2 regions of the Eubacterium sp. genome follow, and region 1 is predicted to be linked to the other one. Evidence: a T-box and tRNA genes for the amino acid it is inferred to sense, from the RefSeq annotation. Region 1 holds a T-box; the other holds one or more tRNA genes.
The links. The T-box of region 1 lies ahead of metG (methionine--tRNA ligase). A T-box ahead of a tRNA ligase gene usually reads a tRNA of that ligase, here a tRNA-Met.
Positions count from the first base shown of each region.

Region 2: it has a tRNA-Met gene. The T-box ahead of metG (methionine--tRNA ligase) is inferred to sense a tRNA for this amino acid. The anticodon was not compared.

Region 1 covers NZ_DBLZZO010000023.1:1,513-12,391, forward strand. The annotation lists gene rsmA (16S rRNA (adenine(1518)-N(6)/adenine(1519)-N(6))-dimethyltransferase RsmA) at 1-71, opposite strand, end outside; gene ACZM4J_RS08780 (TatD family hydrolase) at 151-927, opposite strand; gene metG (methionine--tRNA ligase) at 1,002-2,948, opposite strand; T-box leader at 3,070-3,344, opposite strand; gene ACZM4J_RS08790 (hypothetical protein) at 3,433-3,888, opposite strand; gene ACZM4J_RS08795 (hypothetical protein) at 3,950-4,402, opposite strand; gene ACZM4J_RS08800 (accessory gene regulator ArgB-like protein) at 4,766-5,356, opposite strand; gene ACZM4J_RS08805 (cyclic lactone autoinducer peptide) at 5,402-5,554, opposite strand; gene ACZM4J_RS08810 (sensor histidine kinase) at 5,820-7,076, opposite strand; gene ACZM4J_RS08815 (LytR/AlgR family response regulator transcription factor) at 7,076-7,798, opposite strand; gene ACZM4J_RS08820 (Yip1 family protein) at 8,109-9,083, shown strand; gene ACZM4J_RS08825 (transaldolase family protein) at 9,235-9,912, opposite strand; gene ACZM4J_RS08830 (glycyl-radical enzyme activating protein) at 10,052-10,879, opposite strand, start outside.
Region 2 covers NZ_DBLZZO010000034.1:746-11,624, forward strand. The annotation lists tRNA gene ACZM4J_RS10790 (tRNA-Thr) at 267-339, shown strand; gene rlmB (23S rRNA (guanosine(2251)-2'-O)-methyltransferase RlmB) at 446-1,186, opposite strand; gene ACZM4J_RS10800 (Mini-ribonuclease 3) at 1,189-1,632, opposite strand; gene cysS (cysteine--tRNA ligase) at 1,662-3,074, opposite strand; gene cysE (serine O-acetyltransferase) at 3,094-3,717, opposite strand; gene ACZM4J_RS10815 (GNAT family N-acetyltransferase) at 3,857-4,867, opposite strand; gene ACZM4J_RS10820 (DUF2156 domain-containing protein) at 4,879-5,790, opposite strand; gene ispF (2-C-methyl-D-erythritol 2,4-cyclodiphosphate synthase) at 5,801-6,286, opposite strand; tRNA gene ACZM4J_RS10830 (tRNA-Met) at 6,451-6,524, opposite strand; tRNA gene ACZM4J_RS10835 (tRNA-Val) at 6,579-6,651, opposite strand; gene ACZM4J_RS10840 (leucine-rich repeat domain-containing protein) at 6,990-7,880, opposite strand; gene ACZM4J_RS10845 (hypothetical protein) at 8,035-8,439, opposite strand; gene ACZM4J_RS10850 (type 2 periplasmic-binding domain-containing protein) at 8,461-8,658, shown strand; gene ACZM4J_RS10855 (Tex family protein) at 8,744-10,879, opposite strand.

The DNA of each region.
Region 1 (10,879 bases):
TTTTTTTGAAAAGCAAAACTGTATTTATTAATAATTTCTTTAGTTGCACTAGGCGAACCTAAATATGCCATATAATACCTCACTAATTACTTCTATAATTAATATAAAATTAATTTAAAACTTTAATTTGCTTTAATTCACTAATCAAATTTATATTTGATTTTGTACAATTCCGTATAACTTCTTTGCATTTTCGCTTGTTATGTCAATTACCTCATCGGAACTTATACCTTTAATTTCAGCAATTTTACTTACAACATAAGGGAGATTAAAGGAATCATTTCTCTTACCTCTGTTTGGAACAGGTGCAAGATATGGACAATCTGTTTCTATAACCATTCTGTCCATAGGCATATACTCCACAACTTCCTGAAGTTTTTTTGCATTATTAAAAGTAACAACGCCGCCAATTCCAAGATAAAATCCCATATCTAAAAACTGCTTTGCCATTTCTTTAGTATATGAGAAACAATGAATAACTCCGCCAATTTCATCTGCCTTATTTGACTTCATTACATCGTATGTATCTTTTGCAGCATCTCTACTGTGAATAATAATTGGAAGTTCTGCTTTTCTTGCAATGTCCATCTGTCTTTCAAAAGCTGCAATCTGCTGCTCCCTATTGTCATTCCAATGATAATCCAATCCAATTTCACCAACAGCTACAATCTTAGGTTTATACACGCTCTTAGCTAACCAATTATAATCATCGTCAGTTAGCTCAGCCACTTCGTCAGGATGTACTCCCAACGCTCCGTATACATATGGAAATCTTCTAATTAAACCTATTGTGCTTTTACATGATGCCATTGAAGCTCCAACATTAACAATATACTCAACTCCTCTGTTTCTCATTCTCTCTAAAAGTTGCTCTCTGTCGTCATCAAAAGCCTCGTCATCATAGTGAGCATGTGTATCAAAAATCATTTTATTTCCTCCTGATGCTAAAGCACTATTGCTTTAATGGGCTCAGGGGCAAAGCCCCGAACCTACATATAACTTTAGCAGATTTCACTTCCTGCTACAATATCCTTATCAACTGTTACAACAGAAAGATTTCCTTCATCATCTCCTGCTGCAAGAATCATACCCTGTGATTCAACACCACAAAGTTTACATGGTTTTAAGTTAGTAATAACAGCCACTTTCTTTCCAACCATTTCTTCAGGCTTATAGTATTTTGCAATACCGGAAACAATCTGTCTTGTTTCTGTGCCAATCTTAATCTGTGAAACTAAAAGTTTCTTTGCCTTCTTAACAGGCTCGCACTTAATAACTTCACCAACCTGAATCTGGATTTTGTCAAAGTCATCAATTGTAATTTCAGGCTTCTTTTCAACTTCAGGATATTTTTCTCCCTGAACTTCTGCCTTCTGTGCTTCCTCGATTTCCTTAACTTTTTCCATTACTTCCTTCTGGTCCATTCTGGCAAAAAGAATTTCAGGCTTTTCTACAACCTTGTTTCCTGACTGGTATTTACCAAATTCAGTCATATCATCAAAAGCTCTTGGCACACCGTTAATCTGTGCTAAAATCTTTGCTGATGTTTCAGGCATAAATGGCTCAAGTAAACTTGCACCAATATTAATTGCTTCAATTAAATTGTAAAGAACTGTTGCAAGTCTGTCCTGCTGTGTCTCGTCCTTTGCCAAAGCCCAAGGCATTGTTTCATCAATATATTTGTTACTTCTCTTAAATAATGCAAAAATTTCTGTAATTGCATCTGCAACACGTAATTTATCCATTTTTTCTGCTGCTTTAACAGGTGCTTCTAATACAACTTTCTTAAAGTCTGCGTCAACGTCACCTTCTACACCCTTGTTTTCAACAACGCCACCAAAATATTTATTTGACATTGAAATTGTTCTGTTTACAAGGTTTCCTAATGTATTTGCAAGGTCTGAGTTCATTCTCTCAACCATTAAATCCCATGTAATAGTTCCATCATTTTCAAATGGCATTTCATGAAGTACAAAGTATCTAACTGCATCTACGCCAAAAATACTTGCTAAATCATCAGCATAAATTACGTTACCCTTTGACTTACTCATCTTACCATCACCCTGTAATAACCAAGGATGTCCAAATACCTGCTTTGGAAGTGGAAGATCAAGTGCCATAAGCATAATTGGCCAATAAATTGTATGGAATCTTAAAATATCTTTTCCAATTAAATGAAGGTCTGCAGGCCAATATTTTTCAAACATTGGATCACTGTTTCCATCAAGGTCAAATCCTAATCCTGTAATATAGTTTGATAATGCGTCAATCCATACATAAACTACGTGGTCAGGATCAAAGTCTACTGGAATTCCCCATTTGAATGATGTTCTTGAAACGCATAAATCCTGAAGTCCCGGAAGAAGGAAGTTGTTCATCATTTCGTTCTTTCTTGATTCAGGCTGTATAAATTCAGGATGTGTGTTAATGTGTTCAATTAATCTGTCTGCATATTTGCTCATTCTAAAGAAGTAAGCTTCTTCCTTTGCCGGAGTTACTTCTCTACCACAATCAGGACATTTTCCATCAACTAACTGTGATTCTGTAAAAAATGATTCGCAAGGTGTACAGTACATACCTTCATAGTAACCCTTGTAAATATCGCCCTGGTCATATAATTTCTTAAAAATCTTCTGAACCTGTTTTTCATGGTCAGGATCAGTTGTTCTAATAAATCTGTCGTATGATGTGTTCATCTGATCCCAGATTTCTTTAATAACACCTGCTGTTTTGTCAACAAATTCCTTTGGTGTTACTCCTGCTTCTGCTGCCTTTATTTCGATTTTCTGTCCATGTTCATCTGTTCCTGTCTGAAATCTTACGTCATATCCCTGCTGTCTTTTAAAACGTACAATACTGTCTGCCAAAATTGCTTCGTAAGTATTGCCAATATGTGGCTTGCCTGATGTGTACGCAATTGCTGTTGTTAAATAATATGTTTTGCTCATTTTACTTCTCCTTCTACTATTTTTCTGAAATCCCATTTTATTTCTACACTCTCTACAGTCTAACTGTGAAATTTATCTAATAGAATTTCCTTTTATATGAAAAAAATCCCTCCCGTCTTCTTGTAAAGACGAGAGGGTTGACTTCGTGGTACCACTTTACTTTATCTGAAATTTCATTATCTATTCATAATCAATCATCAAAATATCTTCAATGAAATATGTTAAACTTTCAGACCTCATTAACACTATAACGGGTGTAACCGTTGACGGCTCATATACTATACTCACCTTCACCGCTCCAGGGCCATCTTCAACTTTCACTCCACTGTTCCTTTTCACCAACCAGAACTCTCTGTTAGCTTTGTTAGAGTTTACTCTTCCTTTCAACGCGTTTGTCATACCCACTAATTCTATTATTTTATAGGTAGTTTGTCAATTATGTATTTAGTAAAATCGTGGAATTTTAGCTGGATTTATACTTACACTAATTTCCATTATTTTTACAAAAAATATAGCTGTATCGATTTACAAACAACAATTTTTCTGATTTCTCCTTTTTAATCTCAAAAGTGTCATTCTCATACTCTATTAAAATTTTCTTTGTATCTTCATCATAATATGCATTATAACCATTTTCTTTAAGTTCCTTAAGCACGCTTTCTTCTGAATCAAAACTGCTAAATCTATAAAACTTGTATCCAAAATAATCTTTATGATTCTTTAACTTTATTGATACTTCCTGATTATTTTCATTGACCACAACATACTGCTCATCATTTGAGAATTTTACAAAACCAATGCCTACAGCACTAACAACTATAACGCCGATTATAATTAATAAAATTGATATTGGTCTTTTTTTATTTTTTGTAACCTTTTTCACAATAAAGCAAATAAGAATTATTACAATCATTGCGATTAATGCAAGACATATCTCCATAATTTTTACCTATCTTTCCTGTATAAATTTTATTATATCTTCATGGTTGTATTAAACGAACCTATTTATCCAAATCAGAAATATATTCACCTTCCTCGCTAACAGATACACCTGCTTTTTTGATATACACATTGCCGTTTTTTATAATAAAAAATATCTTAAAGCTCTCTGCATTCTCAGTCTTTTCTGATTTTGAGGAATTCTTTAACTTTCCACTAAAAGTTTCATTAATCCAAACTGTTTTTTCATTCCAGTCTGCTTCATCCCATAAACCTTCAGCTTCTTTTACGTCTAAGCCATCATATTCCTTATACATATCTTGTACATAATCATATAATTTCTTCCCAGCCTCACTGTCTATGGCATCACTATCTATATTTCCCTTTATAGATTCTGATACTATTTTTTCTATGTCGTGATAATATTCCTGATGTCTGTAGTCATTTATACAAAATATTGCCACTGTCATTAGGCATAAAATTATTATACCTATAAGAATTCTTTTCTTAGACATAAAATGCCCCTTTCCTGTGTAATGTTATTTAAAAAATATTATCCCACTCTCTATCCGGATTATATTTGCTATGATATATTCTTTTAATTTCATACCCAAAAGAATAACACAAAAAGTCATCTTTTCCTTCTTTGCTGTCTCCTATATCAACTCCCCATTTTTTTAATTCCTTCTTATTATCAAAAACTATTTGCTATTTTTCTGTTATTCTTTTTTTTCTTATTTTATCAAAAAAGCCTCAAAAAACCTATCCTCCTAGATTTTTTGAAGCTTTTCACAAAACCAACTGCCAGTGTTTATTCAAAGCGCCAAAGCCGCCATCCTCTGCCTGTTGATTCCTTTCTTTTGTTCTTCATTTTCAACCTAGCGCTCGCTAGTCATTTTCATTCTCTCTTTTACAATGCCCCAAATTAACACTACAAGAATCATCAAATACGCCCACACTAATATGTTGGATAATTTTTTGATTAACATAAAAATTATCAAGCTTATGCTATAGAAAAGAAGCGCTCTGTTTTTAAATACTTTTTTCTCGTTTTCAGATAATCTTCTATTATCATTTTCAACCGGACTAAATATCAATATTAATACTCCCAAAAATAATGCAATTAGTCCCTTAACAATTATCGGCAAGTATAACATTTTGTAACCAAGAATTATCAATGTAAACAAAATGGTGGACATTACGACACATCTTGGTAAAGTTTTCGCATGATAGCCACCTGCATAAACTCTAATAGAAATAAAAGCGATTAATATAACCGCTCCCGGAATAAGTTCTCTCATAAGAAAAGATATAACAACCATTCCCAATATTTCTGCCAATGTAATTAATCCATATTTTACGCCGAATGCGATTATGTCTGCGTCTTCCCTTTTAACATCGCTATGCTGAATAATAAAATTAGTTAGCATGTTTGTCATTTTATCTATTTCCTTTGTAGTTCTTTTCATTTGTTACTTCATGGTAATTTTTAAATCTTACCAATTAAATTTTTCCTATTTGAATTTTCTAAGTTTTTCTGCTCCCTTTGGAAGTTCCGGCTGATGTAAAAAAGCAAAACAACCTGTTGTTGCAACACCAGATGTTACTGTAACAGCTACAGCAGCTAAAACATTTGCAAAGCCTTTTATAAATTTTTCCTTTTTCATAATGTTTTTCCTCCTTTCCTTTTTATGCCTTATACGATAGCACATTTTTGCCCCAAAAGTTCACTTTTGCGATAAACGGTAGTTTTTTGGGAATGAACGACACTTTTTTCTTGCAATTTAAGAAATTTTTCTTGTTTTTTCTCGGAATTTGTAGATTTATAAGTAGCATAAAAGGACTTCCTATCATATAGAAAAAGCTACTTAAATATCCTAATAATAAAATTTAAGCAGCTTTTCAAAATAAAAACTTTTTAAGGTTATCTTTTTACATGAAAATGCACATTTTTGTTTTGAACATATTTCCATCCTGCTCTGCATCATATACACTTTCGTACTTATTCAAAATTTCTTTTATGTTTTTGATTCCATACCCATGATTTACTGTATCTTTTTTGGTTGTCTTTACATTGTTCATATCCACTTTATTATTTGTAGTATTATGTATCTCAATGTCTAATTTGTGTTTTCTATAGGTTATATAAATTTTTATGTACTTTTCTTCTGTTTGTTCTGCTGCCTCAATGCTGTTATCAAGGAGATTTCCCAGAATAATATTGAAATCATAAAATGATATGTCCAGTTTTTCCAGCAGTACAATTTCTGTGTCTACTTTTATGTCCTTTTCATACATTTCCTGAAGTTTGTAATTTAGTATGCTGTCAATTACTATATTTCCGGACTCTATATATTTGTTTGCCTGATTAAAGCCTGCATTAATTTCCTGCAAATACTTGTTAAGTTCCTCATAATTTTTACTTTCACTTAAAGTTTCCAGCATGGAAAAATGTTTCTTGAATTCATGTTTTAATGCTCTGATTTTTTCAACAGAATCATTCATTGTTTTCAACTGTTGTTCCTGATATTTTGTTTGTAACTCCAGCTCTCTACTTTTACTTTCTAACTTGTAATTTTTCGCCACCTCATCATATAAGTAGAAAACGAAAACATTTATAACAATCAAAATAATTACACAAGTTATAATTGCAACATCATTGTGTGTTATATTTCTACAAAATAGATAAAACATTACTATTGATGATATTGGTAGGAATATTGATATTATCCAATATACTGCTGAAATATGTTCTCCGTCACGTATGTTGCTAAAGTTTCTCAACAACAATACTACAACAAGCTGAACGATTGGAAGGCACACTGTTCCTGTTAATGAATAATACTCATTTCGTTGGAATACTTCCGGGGTAAAGGCTCCTACACCAAATGCCACTATCCCTTCAGACAAACACATTGTCGCCATAAATAGAAATACAGATGCTATTTGTTTCTTAACTGTTCCTTTATATGTAATAGCCGTTACGATAATTCCTAAAAAAGAGCATACTGTATTTAATACCGGAATATTAAATAGTAAATATGGAAAAGATATGAGACAATATGTTATAAAATATGCCATATAAGATTGTATCCTATTAGTTCTCTGTTCTTTGAAAAAACCTTTACATAATATATCTATTTCATATACCTGTAAAATTCCTGTTGCTAAAAAAATTATAGTTTCCATTATCTAAACGAATCCTCCTCGTACTTAGACCATATTTCTTTTATTTTTTGTACATATTTTCTGCCAACAGCTATAGTTTTTCCATTACTCAATATAAGATTTTTATTAACATAACGTTCTATATACTTTGCATTTACTGCATAGGATTTATGACACTTAACTATGTAATACATGCCAAATTCATCTTCTATGTTCTTGATGCTTCCTCGAATTTGTGTCATCTTTCCATCATTAGTATATACATCCAGATTTTTCTCACGAGCCTCAATATAAATTATATCTCCAATGTATATACCCTTCTTCACACCGTTTTCATTGTACTTTAAAATTGCTCTATTGTTTCTATTTCTATCCACATATTTTTTCAAATCATTGAAAACCATTTCTTTTTCTATAGGTTTCAAGTGAAAATTCTGCGGTTCCAAATCAAACAGCTTTTCGCAATAAATATTTTTACCTGAAATAAATACTATACTTACTAAGCGTTCATCATATTTTTCTACAATAATTTTTCCTAAATCAATTCCTGTTTTTTTCGGTAATTCTATATCTAGAAATATCATGTCGAAAAAATATCCTGTTTTCATTTTTTCAATTAAAGTCTCTGCACTATAAAAAACGTCCACTGTTATATCGACACTTTCTATAGTTTTGTATTCCTTCACCCATTTTTCTATTTTTGTACAACAACCTTTATCGTCATCACACACTACTATATGCATACAGATTCCTTTCTCCTGAACACTTTTTTACATTTATCCTTTTGTCTGTACAATTTTTCATATAATCTTTATTTTATCATTATTTATGAATCTTTTCGACCTTATTTTTCTAATATTTTAAAATATTTATTGACTACCTACACTATTTTTTTGTATTTATCCTATGAGCTTTTTGCATAATTTGACATATTACTCCTTTTTTTTGTACAATTATCTAAGTTTATGTAACGTTTAATCAGATTCTTATAATTCTTTTCATATAATAATCTGTTTAAATATATTTTAATAATAATTTAGGAGGGGGATAACAATGGCAAAATTTTGTATCCACTGCGGTAAACCGCTAGAAGACGGCGAAGTGTGCAACTGCCAGGATAATGTAACAACTAATCCAAATGCACAAAACTCTAATAATGAAACTACAAACCCAAACACTTGCAACCCAGAATCTGACATTAATTCTGTAAATGCAGAGAGCTCCATTGCTTCTGAAAATAATAATTCTTCAAGCAATAAAGATAAAAATCAGAATAGCAATTCACAGTCAGCAACTAATGAAAATGCAAACAGTAACTCCTCAGATACTAAAGCAACTTTCGAAGCTGGTAAAGCAAATGCTGTTTTTGAAAAGTTTAAATTCATCTTTTCAAAATTCACAAGTTTCTTTAAATCACCAACAGGTATTGCAAAAGAATTCGCAGATAAGAAAGATTCTACCTACGGCATCTTAATGATTTGCACAAATATAATCGTAACATTTCTTATGTTTTTTATACTTATTAGTACAAGTGCAACAGCTTTATACCGTATACCTATTTTGGGTTCGCTTATAAGTAATTCTGCTTTTTCAGTCTCACTTATGTTTGCTTTAATATTTGCAGCTTACTATTTTGCATTGGCTGGTTTACTCGTTTTAACAACAAGTACATTCTTTAAAGGTTCGATGAAATTCAGCGATGCTGTTTCATTAGTAGGTGTTAATGCTTTTATTAATACTATCGTACTTGTGGTTTCAGTTATATTAATGATGATTATTCCGCTTTTGGGAATGTTAGTTTTATATGTCGGAATGATATATGCATCCTTAATGTTTATAATTAGCTATATTGATTTAGCTGATATTAGCTCTGACAAAAAAGGATATGCTTTATTAATTTCTTTTGTTTTAACTATTGTTGCCGTTGCGATTGTAGCTTCAATGGCTGCATCAATGGTAGGTTCATCTATTTCTAATAGTTTAGGCGGATATAGTAGCTATGATAGTTATAGTGACTGGGATTTTTAATTGGAAAGCAACATTTTTCCTTTCGCACGAGTGTGCTTCCCTAGTGGAACGTTTTTTATATAATAAGAAATTCTAAAGGAATTTCTTATTATATAAAAAAAACAGCGGGCCACCCGTAGGTGAAACCCGCCTATTAGAAAGAGATTGTGAATTAGCAATCAGCCATTGTCTTCCCTTCGCCTGTAATTGAAGCAAAATCTGAATTGAATACATCGATTGCTGCATCAATTGCCTTATTCTTAATAAGGTTTTCAATAACTTCGCAACCAATTGTTGCTGCACCAATTCCGTATTTTGTAAGTTCAAGTACCTGCTGTGAGTTCTTAAAGCTTGCTGCAAGAACTTCACATGGAAGATTGTTATTTTCAAAAATATCCTGGATATCCATAGCAACCTGTACGCCATTGTATCCAAAGTTATCTATTCTATTAATGTAAGGTGCTGTGTATTTAGCTCCAGCCTTTGCAGCTAAGAATGCCTGCATTGGTGTGTAAATAGCAGTAGCTGTAATATTTACTCCCTGTGGTGCTAAAGTCTTCATAGCCTTTAAGCCCTGTGGAGTTGTAGGAATCTTTACAAATGTATTTTCTCCTAATTTTTCTCTAATAACGCCAGCTTCTTTAATCATTCCTTCAGCATCTTTTGATACTACCTGTACGTGAAGCTCGCCATCTTTTCCAACGATTTCTCTAAGTTCTGATAAAACTTCGTAAGGATTTCTTCCGCTTTTTGCAAGAATTGATGGGTTAGTTGTTACACCATCACATGGATATAAATCCCAAATTTCCTTAACCTTAGCTATGTTTGCATCATCAATAATAAATTTCATTTTGATACCTCCAAATTTTCTCTTTCTTTATTGTTTATTTAAATTAACATTAAGTTAATTAGGTACATATTAATCTTTAATTTCAATTTTTATCTGTAATTTATTTTAGATATTGTGACCTTTGTCTTCTGCACTTACACTATATTTCTAAAATGAGATTTTTTACTCCATTATCTGTAGCAATTTTTCCAAATGCTCTCATTTGTTCATCGCTATATAACGGTGGGTTATCTTCAAAACAGAACTGCTTGTCAACCATATCATATTTTGCCTGTGCTAATGGATTGTAATTAAGTATCTCGTACTTAACATCAGGATAAATATCTGATATGAATCTTGCAATTCCTGCAATGTTTTCTTCACTGGTAGTCATTCCCGGAATCAAAGGTGTTCTTATAATTACATCCTTCGCTTTCTTTGAGGATAACAACCATTCCAAATTCTGTTTTATAAGTTCATTGTCCACACCGGTATATTTCTTATGGTCTGCTGAATCAATAATTTTCAAATCCGCAAAAACATGATCAATATACTTCATTGCTTCCTGATATATTCTTGTTGGTATGTGAGAAGCAGTTTCAATTGTTGTAGCAATGTTCTTTTTCTTTAATTCTTTTAAAACTTCAATTGCAAACTCATGCTGGTATAAAGGTTCACCGCCCGAAAGAGTAACTCCACCACCGTACTTAAAAAATGGTGCATCTTTGCTGGCCTCTTCTACAACTTCCTCTACTGTCATTTTCCTTGAATCCATTGTCAATGCAACTGCCGGACAACTATCAATTATATGTTCCCAATCTTCTTCCTTAGAAACATCTAATTTAATCTTGCCCTCTTCTTCTGTTACACCACCATTTTCTGACAGGTGAACACAAGTCTTACAATGAATACACTTGTTTGGAAAATATAGTGGTCTTTGCTTTATGGAAATGCCTTCCGGATTCTGACACCATACACAATTAAGAGT
Region 2 (10,879 bases), on a different contig from region 1:
ATCACATATAACATTTTTGTCAATGAAACGTATTTATCATTCCTTGTAAATTTTATCAAAAATTTATCCTATTTACAATATATGAATATAACATTTTTTCTTGACCTTTTTTAATATATTTCATATCTGTTTTATACAGCAAGAAATTTATCCACATTTTCTTATTCCCCCAAAGTGCTCCATTAAGGACGCACACTTGTGCAAAAAGAAAATTATTCTGTTGACTAAAAAATATAAATTTTATATACTAATATTTGTTGTGGCAAGCTGCCTTGGCTCAGTCGGTAGAGCGTCGCCTTGGTAAGGCGGAGGTCGGGGGTTCAAGTCCCCTAGGCAGCTTTATAGCTAAAAAGAGTGCATTAAAACTTAATGCACTCTTTTTGATTTCAGTTATTTATTATTTATACAAGCTACTTTCATAATCATTTGAAAGTAGCTTGTATTTTTATTTCATTCTCTGTCTTACGATTTCATACGCCAAAACTCCTGTTGCCACAGAAGCATTTAATGAATCAATATCTCCGAACATGGGAATTGATGCAATAAAGTCGCATTTTTCTTTTACAAGTCTGCTAACACCTTTTCCTTCGTTTCCAACAACCAAACCTATAGGTCCTTTAAGGTCTAAATCGTACATTGTTGTGCCACCCATATCTGCACACACAAACCATAAACCTTTATCTTTTAACTCTTCTATTGTTTTTGAGATGTTTGTAACCTTGGCAACCGGTGTGTAGCTAACTGCTCCGGCTGATGCTTTAACTGCAGTTGCCGTAAGTCCTGCCGCTCTGTGTTTTGGAATAATTACACCATGGGCACCTGCTAAATTTGCTGTACGGATAATTGCCCCTAAATTATGTGGATCTTCAATATCATCTAAAATAACAACAAATGGTGGTTCCCCTTTATCTTCTGCCTTTTTCAAAATATCATCAACTGTTGCATATTCAAAAGCTGCAATATATGCAATAACTCCCTGATGCTTTCCTGTTTCTGACATTTGATCAAGTCTTTCTTTTTTTACATAATTAATTATCGTATCGTGTTTTTTTGCTTCACGTAAAACAGTGTTCATTGAACCTTCTTTGCAATGTTCCAACACAAACAACTTATCTACTGTTTTCCCGGCTCTGAAAGCTTCAATTACGGCATTTCGTCCCTCTATTACAAATTCCTCGTATCTCAAAATTAACCTCTCTTATTTTCTTCGTTATTCTTAAATCTGCTAACAGCCATTTTTATAAGTTCCATCATTCTGTCTGACTGCTTTGTTAAATATAACCATCCCATTAGTGCCTCAAAACCTGTTGCAACTCTGTAATCAGACATTGATGCATTCTTGGCTCTTGTAATTGCCTTGGCATTTCTTCCACGTTTGTAGATTTTCACTTCTTCTTCTGTTAAATCATCCATAATTAAATGAATCATTTCTGCCTGTGTTTGGGCTTTGACTAGATTAGAAGCTGCCTTATGTATTTTGTTTACCTGACGGTTTGCCTCGTCAACAATTACTGTTCTAATGATGATTTCATATATTCCATCACCTATATAAGCCAAAGTCAAAGGAGAATAATCAGTAATTGTTATCTCCTCTAACTCCATTTTGTTTTTTATTATCTCAAATAAATCCATGTTTTGAATTATCTCCATTTTCGCTAAACTTACTTTTCAATATGGTAAGTTGTTCCTTCACGTGTATCCTTTAAAATAATTCCCTTAGAAGCTAACTCATCTCTAATTGAGTCTGCTGTAGCAAAATCTTTGTTTTTCTTTGCTTCTGCACGCTTAGCAATCATTTCATTAATGTATGTTTCTAATTCGCTGTCAATATTTTCTTCTTTCTTTTCTTCAATAGCACCCTTTGTAAGGTCTAATGAAAGAACTTTGTCAAAATCATTTATAATAGCTAATTTTGTTGCCTCATTAGTATCTTCTTTTAATACATCATATACTAATGTAATACCTGAAGCTGTATTTAAATCATTTCCAACAACATCAATGAACTTTTCTTTGTATTCCTTTACTAATTCCTGATTTATTTCGCCATCATTTGTAAGCTTGCCAATACGGTTTCTTAACTTCTTATAGCCGGCAGCTACAGAATCAAGTACCTGGTAACTAAACTGAAGTGGTTTTCTATAATGAGACTGTAAACAGAACATTCTGTACACAACAGGATCATAACCTTTACTTTCTAATAATGAAACTGTAAGGAAATCTCCCTTTGACTTACTCATCTTACCACTCTTATCATTTAAATGATGTACATGGAACCAGTAATTGCACCATTTATGACCTAAAAATGACTCACTCTGTGCAATTTCGTTTGTATGATGTGGGAAAATATTATCAATTCCACCACAATGTAAATCTAAATGTTCTCCTAAATGTTTAATACTAATGCAAGAACATTCAATATGCCATCCAGGGTAACCAACACCCCAAGGACTATCCCATTTTAACTCTTGATTATCAAACTTTGATTTTGTAAACCATAATACAAAGTCTGTTTTATTTTTCTTGTTTTCGTCTTCATCTACATCATCTCTTACACCAACCATAAGTTCATCTTCATCATGACTTGTTAATGTGTAGTATTCTTTAAGCTTTGATGTATCAAAATATACATTACCACCTGCTACATACGCATAATCTTTTTCAAGAAGAACCTTAATCATATTAATAAATTCATCAATACAATTTGTTGCAGGTTCAACTACGTCAGGAGTTTTAATATTTAATTTTTTGCAATCTGAGAAAAATGCATCTGTATAGAATTTGGCAATTTCCATAACTGTCTTATGTTCTCTTTTTGCACCCTTTAACATTTTATCTTCGCCAGTATCAGCATCACTTGATAAATGGCCAACGTCAGTAATATTCATAACTCTCTTTACGTTGTAACCTTCATAACGCAACTCTTTTTCAAGTACATCTTCCATAATATAGCTACGAAGATTTCCAATATGCGCATAATGATAAACTGTAGGTCCACATGTATACATGCCAACCTGTTCTTCTGATATAGGTTTAAAAACTTCTTTTTTCTTTGTTAAAGTATTGTAAATTTTCATATTATCTCCTTTATGTAGACTATTTGTTTTTTAACTTTTCTATTTCATCGTTTAATCTCTTTAATTCATTTTGTACAGGATGTGGAATGTGTACCTGATCTAAATCATTGTGCTGAACCGGAACATTATCCTGTTTTACCACAATACCCGGCACCCCCACAACTGTACAGTTTGGTGGTACTTCCTCCAATACAACAGAGCCTGCTGCAACTTTTGAGTTGTCACCTATTGTAAACGAACCAAGAACTTTCGCTCCCGATCCAATCATAACGTTATTGCCTATAGTGGGATGACGTTTTCCTTTTTCTTTGCCGGTACCTCCAAGGGTAACTCCCTGATATAAAGTAACATTTTCTCCAATTATTGCAGTTTCACCAATAACCACGCCATGACCATGATCAATAAATAAACCTTTACCAATCTGGGCTGCCGGATGAATTTCTATACCTGTCTTTCTGGCTGTTCTTTGTGATATGCGTCTTGCTCTAAAAACTTTTCCTTTTAAATATAGCTTATGAGCTTTTCTATAATTATAAATTGCCCAAAAACTTGGATATAATATTGCCTCAATATCTTTTTTTATTGCAGGATCTCTATCCTTTATTACTTCTACTTCTTCTTTGTAAAATTTTAAAAATCCCATTTTAATCTCCAAACTAAATTCGTCTAATTACTATATATGCATTATATTTTTAATTTAATATCTTATCAGTCAAATACTTAATTAATTATGACACTACAATTCTTTATAATACCACAATTTCTAAAGTATACCACTTTTCTTAAACATAATCGTTTATGAAAAAGCTGTCTTTTTTACAAACCGTTGGAAAATTTGGTATTTTTTTATAGCCAAATATGTGTGCTGTAAGTTCTCCAATACTAACATCAAAATCTACATCTTCCTGATTTTCGATTTTGTCCAGCTTAACACTTCCATGATGGAAATTCATCTTAAAGCATCCATTATTTTCGTTTAAAATCGGATCTGTAATCCTTATTGTTCTTTCTTTAAAATCCTTAAAAGATAACAACCTCAATGTTTTTCTAATATTAATAAGTCTTGCCATTGCGTATGGTTTTCTAACATCACTTTGCCAACTAAGAGTCTGCAAACTGCTGTCTAACACTTCTTCTAATATTTCACCATCTATAAATATTCTGTACCCAACAATTACTTTCTTTTGGATAAACAACTCTATTTCGCCATTTTCAACTTCAACTAACTCAAGCATTTGCTTAAAATAGTCTAAATCTTTTGATAAAGCAATGCGATGGTTACTGTCCATTGCCTGCTGTGCAAAAATTGATAGCTTTACTAAATCTGACTTTTCGGCTTTTCTTCTAATAACAGAATGGCTTGGCTTTCTTCTATGCTCTTTCTCCATCATTTCCCGCTTGTCCATAACAAATTCGAAACCGAATTTTCTATATATTTCTGCATTTTCAGGACTTGATGGAATTAAATATGTAAAAACATCCATATTTAAAAACATACTTGAAATAACGTCCTGAAATATTTCTTTTATATATCCTTTTTTTCTATATTTTTCCCATGTAGCAACTGCATAAATGTAAGTTACATTTGTTTTCAGGTTTCCTACAACTGCATCTTTTGGAATCAAATGAATAGCAGATACAATTTCACCATCCTTTTCATTAACCACTACCTCGTTTTCACGAATTCGTTTGTCAAAGTAGTAATCAACAAACTCTTTTGTATCTTCTTCAAAACAATGCTCATACAAATCTCTTATTTTTGTTTTTTCATTATTCTCAAGTAATCTTACCATAACCACTCTCTCTACTTCTGAATTATTGTGTATTTCTCTACCATATAAATAGGATTATATGATAATTTGGATTTTCTAAGTCCCTCAATTCCCATGTCGTCTTCTCTGTTTTCTTTTCCTGCCAGTGGAAATGCTTCAATTAAAAACTGGCTACAAATATACTGATAAAGTCCTCTTATTTCCGGATTTGCCTTTTCTACCGGCAGATAAACCATATCTTCCTGTTCATAATAATTTCCTATGCAGAAAGACTCTAATTTGCCATCTACATACACACCGCCAATTTTGTAATCAAAAACTTCTTCATTATCCAAAATATATTTGATTCCTTTTGCTTCACTGTCTATAAACTCATGTTCTTCAGCATGACTTTTTGTTTCTTTCCATTTTTCCAAATATTCTAAAATTTCTTTTTCATTTTCTTTACCTAGAATCTTAAATGAGTATCGACCTTCATATTCTTTCTTAAAGGCATTTAGATGATTTTTCTTCTTGTGGTATTTTTTGCCACTGAAAGTTCTTAGTTTTTCAGCATCATATACATAATCGTAGTATGTTCTGTCAGGTATTACTATATATTCATCTTCCGGCAAATCTAAAGTTTCAAGAGCCTTCTTATCAACAAGGTACATTGTTAGTTTCTTCTTTAATACATTGTTGAAATAGTCCTGTGTTTCAAGGAAACATTCTTTCAAGTCTTCTTCCCTGCAACAAGGCACTGATGAATAGTATTGATTATCTTCACTCTTTGCCACCCACATTAATCCATGTTCATTTGTAAAATACCATGTTGGATAACAATTCTCCCAAAGGAACAAATCAAGTATATTACTGTCTGCCGTCTCCGGTCTTCTTAAATTGTAATATTCATTTATTTGGTTGTAGTCCTCTATTTTTATTTCGTGTAATTGATAATCTTTCATATTTTGCCTTCTATCTGTTATGTATATTCTCCTCTAACAATACAATAGCCTGTGATGAAATTCCAAGTCCTTCCCCTGTAAAACCTAACCCTTCTTCTGTTGTTGCTTTTATGCACACCTGATTCACATTAATATTTAATACATCTGCCACATTTTTCACCATCTGTTCCCTGTAGGGAGCAAGTTTCGGTTTCTGGCATATAATTGTTGCATCAATATTTCCTATTACATAATTATTTTCTTCTAATAATTTTCCTACATGCTTCAATAATTTAATACTTGAAATATCCTTATACTGCGGATCAGTATCAGGGAAATGTTTTCCTATATCACCTAATGCTGCTGCACCAAGTAAAGCGTCCATAATTGCATGAACAACAACATCTGCATCTGAATGTCCAAGAAGTCCGTACTCGTATGGAATCTCCACTCCGCCTAATATTAATTTTCTGTTTTCTACTAATTTATGGACATCATATCCCATCCCTATTCTCATAGTATTCTCCTATTAAATTATATTTTTCCGCAAAGATGCTTTTATTATACCACACTTTTTAATAAAATCATTATATTATGTACAAAAATGAAAAAAGTTATCTAAGCCCTTAGTTTTGGTAAAAAAAAACCTAAAACAAAAAATATTTTAGGGCAATAAAAAAGTAGCGAGAGGGGGATTCGAACCCTCGACACCACGGGTATGAACCGTGTGCTCTAGCCAACTGAGCTATCTCGCCACAATGAATAACACATAAGTGTTAATTATTAAATTGTCATTTGAAAACTATAAATGGGACCTACAGGGCTCGAACCTGTGACCCCCTGCTTGTAAGGCAGATGCTCTCCCAGCTGAGCTAAGATCCCATTGCTTTCAAACTGCTTTATTAATATATACTTTTGAGCGAAAATTGTCAAGCACTTTTTTTATTTTTTTAATATTTTTTATTTTGGCCATTTTGCATATCTAAATTCCACTCTATTATTCCTTTGCTATAGAACCAAATCTCATAGACATATCTGTAGCTTTTATAGCATAAATCAACCAATGTACGCCTATACAGCAACTATTTTATTTTGGTTCCAAGTGTATGTACAATTAAAAATTTATTCAATAGAATTTTCAGACTTATTTTCCATCACATAAGAAAGCATCGAAAACAAAGTTTTTCATAACCTTATCTTCGATGCTTTTTCTCTTAATTCTACAATTTTAATTTTGTACAACCTTTAAATGCATTCTTTTCAATTATTTTCACAGATTTTGGAATATTAATATCTGTTAAATTTTTACAACCATAAAATTGCTTGTCTACAATCTTTTCAGTTCCTTCAGCTAAGACAACTTTTTTTAATTTTTTGCAATTACGAAAACTAATATTATCTCTCTTCTGTGTTGTTTTAAACACTACAGTTTTGAGCTTTTTCATATTAGTAAATGCCTTCATATCATCATAGCCACCGTCGTAAGCATCACCTTTGATTATTAATTTTTCCAAATAACAATTATCCTTAAATGCGTAACTTGCAATAACTTTTACTGTTTTTGGAATGGTAAACACTTTGTTCCCACTATACTTTCTTGGGTAACAAATTAACTCCGTCTTCTTACTGTTAAATAATGCTCCCTTGTACACTTTAAAAGATTTATTGCCTTTTTCAACTTTTATTGATTTCAAACCTGACAATCCGGCAAAAGCATAATCACCTATATATTTGCATTTTTTAGGAATTTTAATGCTCTTTACTTTAGGACACTTTCTAAAAGCTCCTTTTTCTATTGTTGTTAAACCTTTTGAAAAAACTACTTCTTTCAGATTCTTCAACGTATCAAAACTACCATCGTAAATACTGTCTACCTTATCTGATAAAACGATTTTTTTGATTTTCTTATTATTCTTAAAAGCTCCGTTTATAATAGTTACTTTTTTAGGAACATATACTGTAGTATCTCTTCCCTTATATTCTGTCAGTATGTACTCCTGCCCACTCTTTTTAATAACAAAATCTGATGCTGCTTGTACTTTTGTATTACTACTTACACAAAACATAATTGCAGCAATTAAAAATAAATACTTTAATGTTCTTTTTTTCATAAACACTTCCTCCGCGTATAATATTTTATTGGGGATTTGGGAAATACTTTTCATACTTATTTTAGAAATTTAGAATTTTCTTGAAAATATAATTTAAGTCTTTCACCCCCTTCAACATGGAATATTGTACCATTTTTTATCCCTTATGTAAATTTTATCTTTTAATTCTTGCAGGTTTTGACCATTTGCTTGCACCTACTGCTTTTACTCTTACATATAATTTCTTTTTATTTTTAATTTTCTTACTTGAAAGAGTAGCTTTTGTCTTTCTGACAACCTTCTTATATAGTACCTTTTTGAACTTTTTGCTTGTTGACACTTGTACTACATACTTCTTAGCTCCTGTTACTTTCCTAAATGTTAATTTAATTTTCTTTGAAGCTAATTTTTTCTTGCTCTTTTTAGTTATCTTTGTTTTCTTAAGTGCTTTTTTAGCAGTTGTACTAGCATTTGTATTGTTGCCTGTTGTTACATTTTCAGTTGTTTCCGGCACATCATCTTTTTTTGTTGTAGTAAAACTTATGGTGATTTTACTCCTAATGTTGTTTTTGAAACCCATGATTACGCGGCTCTTAGATATATGATTGAAAAGGATAAGGGGATTGGGCTTCTGCCTGAAAAGTTTTTTAACCTGCAACATTCAGATAAAGTTACAATAGTTCCACTTAAAGAAAAAGTATCCCGTTCTCTTGCCATCGCCTGGGATAAGGATAAATTACTTACAGAGGATGAACAGAACTTTCTTGAATATACAAAAAAATGGTTTGACTCCTTATAGGAAGCAAACCATTTTTCTACTATAATCTTACATCAAACTGTAATCTTACATTAAGCAGCATCTTACATCAAACTGCAATCTTACATTATAATTTCATAGTAAGCTGAATACGCTTTCTTTGCTTATCAACACTTAATACTTTCACATTTATAACATCTCCAACAGATACCACATCTAATGGATGTTTTATAAACTTATCACTCATTTCTGAAATATGAACAAGACCGTCCTGATGAACACCAATATCAACAAAAGCCCCAAAATCAATTACATTTCTTACAGTTCCTTTAAGTTCCATGCCTTCTTTTAAATCATCAAAATCTAAAACATCACTTTTAAGGATTGGCTTAGGCATTTCTTCTCTTGGATCTCTACCCGGCTTTTCCATTTCAGCAATCATATCTTTTAAGGTTATTTCGTCCGTATCAATTTCTTCTACCACAGCTTTAATGTCTTTTACATCTTTTGCAATTTTAACATTTCCTGATAGCAAATCATCTGTTGTGTAACCAAATTTCTTTAAAAGCTTTTTAGCTGCTGTATAACTTTCAGGATGAACACTTGTATAATCCAAAGGTTCTTTACCATTTCTGATTCTAAGGAAACCTGCACACTGTTCAAAAGCCTTTGGACCTAATTTAGCAACTTTTAATAGCTGCTTTCTTGTTGTAAACTGACCGTTTTCCTCTCTATATGCAACAATATTTTTTGCAAGGGTTTTACTTATTCCTGAAACATATTCAAGAAGAGATGCTGAAGCTGTATTTAAATCAACGCCTACATTATTAACACAATCTTCCACAACATTTCCAAGTACATTTTCCAGTTTCTTTTGATTCATGTCATGCTGATATTGTCCTACGCCAATTGCCTTTGGTTCAATTTTTACAAGTTCTGCTAATGGATCCTGTAATCTTCTTGCCATTGAAGTTGCACTTCTTTGTCCCACATCAAAATTAGGAAATTCTTCTGTTGCTAGTTTGCTTGCAGAATAAACAGAAGCTCCTGCTTCATTTACTATTACATACTCTAATTTTGTAGGGCATCTCTTAATTATTTCACATACAACTGCTTCTGATTCTCTTGAAGCTGTACCATTTCCCAATGATATAAGGCTAACATTGTATTTCTTAACAAGATCTAAAACAATCTTAATTGACTCTTCAACCTTATTTTGTGGTGCTGTTGGAAAAATCACTTTGGTGTATAATACTTTGCCTGTCTCATCTACAATTGCCAGCTTACAGCCTGTTCTAAAAGCAGGATCCCAGCCTAATACTGTTTTTCCTGCAATTGGTGGTTGCATAAGAAGCTGTTTTAAGTTCTGGCCGAATACTGAAATTGCTCCGTCCTCTGCCTTTTCTGTTAAAGAGTTTCTTATTTCTCTTTCAATGGCTGGCTTTATTAATCTTGTAAAACCATCTTCAATTGCTTCTTTTAAAACGTCTGAAAAAGGACTTTGGCCTACAATTATGGATTTTTCCAAAACTCTAATAATATTTTCATCAGGCATTTCTATTTTTACATTAAGTACCTTTTCTTTTTCGCCACGATTAATTGCTAATATTCTATGACCTGGAATTTTATCAATAGCTTCACTATAGGCATAGTAATTTTCATAAGGTGTCTGTTCCTCTTCATTCTTTGCCTTAGATGTTATATTTCCATGCTTAATTACCGTATGTCTTATGGCATTTCTATATTCTGCGTCATCTGACACAGCTTCTGCAATAATGTCTTTTGCACCATTTATGGCATCTACTACTGTTTCCACACCTAATTCTTCATTAATATAATTCTTCGCTTCTTCCTCCGGTGTCTTCTCACTCTTTTGAAGAAGAAAAATATTTGCAAGTGGCTCTAAACCTTTTGCCTTAGCTTCTGTTGCTTTTGTTTTTCGTTTTGGTCTGTATGGTCTGTAAATATCGTCCACTGCAACAATAGTCTTAGCCTCTTTTATCTGCTTCATTAATTCATCAGTCATTTTGCCCTGTTCTTCAATAGAAGCAATAACTGTCTCTTTTTTCTCTTCTAAATTACGTAAATATTTTAGTCTTTCATCTAAGTCTCTTAACTGTTCGTCATTTAACTCTCCCGTTACGGGTTTTCTGTATCTGGCAATAAAAGGAATTGTATTTCCCTCATCTATTAACTTTACTGCTGCTTCTACCTGCCAAACTTTTACCTGTAATTCTTCTGCAATAATTTCATTAATGTTCAT